DNA from 2 places in the Reinekea thalattae genome. Region 2 is predicted to be linked to the other one. Evidence: predicted binding sites of a transcription regulator. Region 2 holds the regulator's gene; the other holds the start of a gene.

Region 1 (3,275 bases), 540 kb from region 2:
GTTGGGATATTTACCAACAGTCGTGCGGTTTTTAATTTATCGCCAAAGTAACGAATGCGATCTTCATTTATATCTTGGTTAGTATACAAACCAGAGGTGTGACCGATGCCGCCAATCTCAACCATCGCGACGGCCTGATCAATGGCATCTTCAAAATCTTTCGCACGGAACATTCCTAATACTGGCGATAATTTTTCATGTGCGAATTCGTCATCTGCAGTCACTCGCTTGCCTTCACCAACCAAAATTTTGGTATCGGTCGGCACCTTAACTCCGGCCATCTCTGCAATTTTTGTCGCAGGCTGGCCAACAATGTTGGCGTTTAAGGCACCATCGATAAAGATGGTTTTACGTACCTTATCGGCTTCTGCTTTGGTTAACACATAGGCTTTATGAGAGGCGAAACGTTCTTTCACCTCATCATAGATATCATCATGAACAATCACCGCCTGCTCAGAAGCACAGACCACGCCGTTATCGAAGGTTTTAGACATTAACACCGAGGCAACGGCGCGTTTCACATCAGCAGTTTCATCAATCACCACCGGCACATTACCAGCGCCAACACCAATAGCTGGTTTACCAGAAGAGTAAGCCGCCTTCACCATGCCTGGGCCACCGGTTGCTAAAATCAAAGCAATATCAGGGTGCTTCATTAGAGCATTAGAAAGCTCAACCGAAGGCTCTTCAATCCAGCCGATAATATCTTTTGGAGCACCGGCAGCAACGGCAGCTTCGAGTACTAATTTAGCCGCGTCGTTGGTTGAATTTTTAGCACGAGGATGCGGTGAAAAGATAATCGCATTACGAGTTTTTAGCGCGATTAACGATTTAAAAATGGCTGTCGACGTTGGGTTGGTTGTCGGCACAATACCGCAAATAATACCGACCGGCTCAGCAATCGTCATAGTGCCTAGGTTTTCATCTTCTTCTAGAACACCACAGGTTTTTTCGTCTTTATATTTGTTGTAGATAAACTCCGACGCAAAGTGATTTTTAATCACCTTATCTTCAACAATGCCCATTCCCGATTCGGCAACAGCTTGCTGTGCTAACGGTATACGAGCTTGGTTAGCAGCCAGAGAGGCGGCACGAAATATTTTATCGACCTGTTCCTGTGTAAAGCTGGCAAACTCAGCTTGCGCCGCTTTTACACGCGAAACCATAGCGTTCAACTGCTCTAAGGGGGTTTGACTTTTTTGTGTCATTTTTATTGTCTCCGAGATTTTTGAAAGCTTTAGTGACGACGCTAGATTGCTTATGCAATTGTTATTTTTATGTTCACTAGCGTAGTGTATTTTGCTGGTGACACTAAATAGGCTTGAGTCCCACCAGCAAAATAGGCTGCAACTCGACTTCGAATGACTGAGCAAAAGTGTAAGAAAACTACAGACCAAGCGATTGACGTGGGTCATTTTTTGCCAGAATTCCTAGCTTCCAGCCAAGAAAAGCTCGAAACCGATCACAGAATCGCCTAGACCAAACATCTCACTTTTAACATTGTTGTAACTTAGCAACATATTTATTTGTACGCTGCCACCACAACTGTGTAAAAATAACGACTCCTTTTTTGCTCCATTGTTGCTACGAAGTATCACGCCTATGAAGTCTGAACGCCGAGCCATTATTTATGCCTTAGTTGCCGTCGCGCTTTGGTCTACCGTTGCCACTGCTTTTAAAATTGCCCTACAACAGGTTGATGTTATTCACCTATTAGCAGGCGCGAGCACGGTCTCGTTATGCGCATTCAGCTTACTGTTACTACAGAAAAAGCAGTTGCTCAATGCGATACGGGCACTAAAAACCCATTGGCGTATGCAGCTGGCGCTCGGCCTAATAAACCCAATTTTCTACTACTTAATCTTATTTGAGGCTTATCGTCGCTTGCCAGCTCAAGTCGCTCAACCAATAAATTACACCTGGGCAATTACGTTGGCGCTGTTGAGCGTACCACTGTTAAAACAGAAGCTTTCTGGCTATAGCCTAATCGGCTTAGCTATCGGCTACGGTGGCGTGGTAATCATTTCGATGGCGGGGCAACAGGTTACCGGCACATTGGACATAGTTGGTTTGAGCTTGGCGTTAATCTCGACTCTGTTATGGGCTAGCTATTGGCTGCTAAACACGAAAAACTCTCAAGATGCTTTAACCTCATTGTTTCAAAGCTTTCTTATTGCGAGTCCGATTTTAATCGCCGCAGCAATGCTATTTGGTAGCAACACAATCATCTGGCACGCAAAAGCCGTTTTCAGCATACTTTACGTTGGGCTGTTTGAAATGGGCATTACTTTCGTATTTTGGCAGCTGGCATTGCATCACACTCAGAATACGGCGCGTATTGGATCACTTATTTTTCTATCGCCATTTGTCAGCCTATTTCTCATTCATCTAATTCTTGGTGAGCCGCTGCAATTGAAAACCTTTTTTGGTCTAGCGCTTATTATTACTGGCGTGGTTATCGCACAAAAATCGACTAAAGTTCGATAATTTTTTATCAGTTATTACTTTTTAATTGTTTTTTGATTAGATTAGCTGTCATTCAATTAACTTTATTGTTGCAACCCCGCCATGACCCTGTCTCTTAAATTAGAAACTGACCGCTTAACCCTTGTTGGCATTAACGACGTCAATGTTAGTTCACTCGAACACTACTATTTGGACAACTATAGTCACTTAGTCAGCAGTGGTGGTTTTACACCTAAAACAAGAAATGATGTCGAAGCGGTTTACCAACAGTGGTATGAAAATATATACAACGAAGAAGAGGTTCGTTTTTTTATATTTTTACAGCAGCAACTGATAGGCGTTTGCGGCCTTAGCAATATTATTCGTGGCGCATTCCACGCTGCTTATTTAGGCTACCATCTCAGTGCGGAGCAACAAAACAAGGGCTACATGACAGAAGCCGTCACCGAAGTTGTTCAGTTTGGTTTTTACGGTTTAAACCTGCATCGCATTATGGCGAACTTTAGACCAGACAACCTTGCCAGTGGCCGAGTATTAGAAAAGGTCGGTTTTATAAAAGAAGGCTATGCTAAAGACTATTTAATGGTAGATGGAATCTGGCAAGACCATATACTCACCGCGCTAACCAATGCTCATTGGGTTAAACGCACCTAAGCATTTTGTTAAAAACCTAAGTATTCATAACAACGAAAGGACACACCTTATGAACAAACCTATGCCGAGCCTCATTGGTCATCGCGGACTGCCAGACTTAGCACCAGAAAATACCAAGTCCAGTGTTGTGACCGCCGCTAAACACGGCATTCGCT
Region 2 (3,275 bases):
TTTCACAGCAAGCTTAACTCAAGGGCAGCTTGATGGGCAGCTTGCCACCTTACGAGACATTGCCGTCATCAGTGAGACGGCCTTTTCACTGTGTGCGAGAGCCAGAAGCTTATTGGATTGGGCTAATCAACATCGGTTTTGCGGTCAGTGTGGCCAAGCTACCCAGCGTATCGTGGGTGAACCAGCGACCAGTTGCGAGCCCTGTGGTGTTCGTTTTTATCCGCGTATTTCGCCTTGCGTTATCGTACTGATTACGCGTGGTGATGAGGTTTTGTTGGCGCAAGGCCGGCGTCATCGAGGAGCCGGTATGTATGGCGCTGTTGCTGGCTTTATTGAGGCTGGAGAATCTGCAGAGCAGGCGGTGATTCGTGAAGTGCGAGAGGAGTTGGGCGTTGAAGTTGCTCAGATTCGTTATCAAAATAGCCAGGCTTGGCCGTTTCCGAATCAGTTGATGTTGGGTTATACCGCCGAATATGCGTCCGGCCAGATCGTGCCAGAGGTACAGGAGATCGTTGATGCAGCTTGGTTCAATATTCACTCTCTACCGAAGTACCCACCAACCACCACCATTGCAGGTTGGCTGATTCGGCAATATCAGCTTGAACGTCAAGCGGGTCGATAAACGCTTAATGATCTAAAACTAAAAAGCCGCAGCGTCTGAACAGTGCGGCTTTTTGTTATATGAGAGGGACGTGCAGAGTACTGCCTTATGTGTATTTAAGGCTAGTCGATGCCCAGTTCAACGCGTTCGCATTCGGCGAGTGATGCAATAGCCGTCAGTCCTTCAAAGTCACTAATGACGATGTCTTTAGCGCTGCCAGTGTGCTCCAGTAAGCCCTGCTTCTGAAAGCGAGTGAAGACTCGGCTAACGGTTTCGACTGCCAAGCCTAAATAGTTGGCAATGTCAGCACGCGACATCGTAAGGCGGAACGAGGTGCCTGAAAAACCGCGATGCTTAAAGCGAGCCGCTAGATTGATTAAGAATGACGCAATACGCTCTTCTGCGCTTTTTTTGCTCAGCAACAGCATCATTTGCTGTTCTTCGCGCAGCTCTTTACCCATCAGGCGCATGAGTTGGCGGCGCAGTTCGGGCATTTTGCCTGCAAGGTCATCTAATCGATCAACAGGAATTTCACAGACGTTAGTTGTTTCTAATACCTTTGCAGAGGCTGGATAGGTCACCATGTCGAAGCTTTCGAGTCCAACCAGTTCGCTGGCTAAATGGAAGCCCGTGATCTGTTCTTCGCCGTCGTTGGTCAATGTGTAAGTTTTAATCGTACCGGTACGGACTGCGAAGATCGACTTAAACTCATCACCCTGATAAAACAGATGCTCACCCTTTTGCATCGGCCGGCCCCGTTTGATAATGGCATCCAATAGGTCCATATCATCAGCGGTCAAAGACAGCGGTAGGCATAAAGGGTGCAGGCTACAGTTCTTGCAGGCGGTTGACAGTGCCATATAACGACTCCAATTTAAGTCTTGATATCTATCAATCATACTACAAGATATCTATTGATGTATCTCACTTATATTATCATTTTTACTCGCTGATGTTTGGTTCCCAAGTATTGACCTTGGTTGTACTCATCGGAGCGTAGGGGCTATCCGTCGATTGAGGTGCCAGAGGGATGTTGCTGGCGGTGAGGGATTTAAAATTATACAGCTCTTGGTCGGCCAATTGCGAAGGCGATATATTGGCCATCGAACGGAAGATGTTATCAATTCTACCTGGAAATTGCTTGTCCCAATCACGGCACATGGCTTTGATATTTTGTCGTTGCAGGTTTTCTTGCGAGCCGCAAAGGTTACACGGAATAATCGGGAAGTCACGAATCTGCGCGTAGCGCTCGATATCGCTTTCTTTGCAATAAGCCAAAGGACGTATCAGCACATTCGTACCGCTGTCGCTGAGTAGCTTAGGCGGCATCGCCTTGAGCTTACCGCCATGAAACATATTCAAAAACAGTGTTTCAATAATGTCGTCACGATGATGCCCCAGAGCGACTTTATTTGCGCCTATTTGGTCTGCAAACGCGTAGATTGTACTGCGCCGTAGTCGCGAACAGATACCACAGGTAGTTTTACCTTCAGGCACTGTTTCTTGCACGATACTGTAGGTGTCGCGCTCTAAAATATGGAAAGGCACGCCAACTGACTTCAAATACTCAGGCAAAATATGCTCAGGAAAGCCGGGTTGCTTTTGATCTAGGTTCACCGCGACCAATTCAAAGTCTACAGGAGCGCTCTTTTGCAAATTCAACAGGATGTCGAGCATGGTGAACGAGTCTTTACCGCCAGATAGGCAAACCATGACCTTATCGCCTTGCTCGATCATATTAAAATCGGCAATGGCTCGGCCTGTTTCGCGTCTTAACCGCTTATGCAGTTTGTTGTATTCCAATTTGTCTTTAGCGGTATTAAATTCGGTCATGAAGTTAGTTTGGATAATCAAAGCCAGTTCAGTTAATGAAAGTCAGTTCAGTAAAAAGCGATAGCGCTTGCTCTATACCTTATATAGGGGCCGCTTTTTAACATGCTTACCCTGTTCAGTAAACGGATTTTACTTGCCTAGCCGAATTACAGCGGCTTGCCCTGATAGTCATCGCTGACGCCTGCTGGCAGTTGCTTATTCAGCAGCTCGTCGATTCGGGCGGTACTGCTCTTGCGGGCAAGAGGGCGTAGATAAAGTGGTGCATCGCGGTCATTGACCAAATGTCCCCATTGGCCTGTCAGTTCAATAAAGCGACGAGCAAAGGATTCATCAATGTCTAAGCAGCCATTTATAATGACATCTAAATAGCTTTGCAGAATCGGTTTTTCTGGGCTTGGAATGTCGACGCTGTTGCCGACATAAACCCAAAGTGTTCCATCTCTGGGTAGAGGCGTTTGATCCAGCGGCATGACAGCCTGCCAAGGCAGCGCAACACGCCGATAGCCATATTCACGCTCATCAAATAATGCCAAGTTTTCATCATCGACGGCAAAATAAACCCCATTGCAGCGGCTTTTTGGGTCTAGGTGAGCGCTGACTGCGGTGCCACTCCAGCTAGGAATGTACGCCGACCAGCGACGGGCAATGCCCTCTACTTCTATAGCATAGGCGTTAGCTGTAACGCCGGTTCGGGAACGACTATCGCCGCATATGAGGCTGCCGTAGCCAAAAATGTAGTGCATGAATAACTTCGCTTAGCTGTAATTGTAAAATATGGGTTTCAAGGAGGCAGTATAAACCAAGACATCCACAACGCGATATGCATCACAAGTTGGTTTTT

What was found. Region 2 encodes FNR, which switches genes on or off when oxygen is low (the NO sensors DNR and NnrR bind a similar motif). Its sites were predicted from a motif close to TTGATNTANATCAA; they were not measured.
Region 1: the regulator FNR is predicted to act here: its motif matches at 1,402-1,415, upstream of adhE (bifunctional acetaldehyde-CoA/alcohol dehydrogenase).

Annotation. Positions count from the first base shown of each region.
Region 1 covers NZ_VKAD01000001.1:1,768,580-1,771,854, forward strand. Annotated here, with positions in the region: gene adhE (bifunctional acetaldehyde-CoA/alcohol dehydrogenase) at 1-1,208, opposite strand, end outside; gene FME95_RS08010 (DMT family transporter) at 1,603-2,487, shown strand; gene FME95_RS08015 (GNAT family N-acetyltransferase) at 2,569-3,120, shown strand; gene FME95_RS08020 (glycerophosphodiester phosphodiesterase family protein) at 3,170-3,275, shown strand, end outside.
Region 2 covers NZ_VKAD01000001.1:1,233,249-1,236,523, reverse strand. Annotated here, with positions in the region: gene nudC (NAD(+) diphosphatase) at 1-622, shown strand, start outside; gene fnr (fumarate/nitrate reduction transcriptional regulator Fnr) at 724-1,461, opposite strand; gene ttcA (tRNA 2-thiocytidine(32) synthetase TtcA) at 1,544-2,434, opposite strand; gene FME95_RS05680 (gamma-glutamylcyclotransferase family protein) at 2,581-3,177, opposite strand.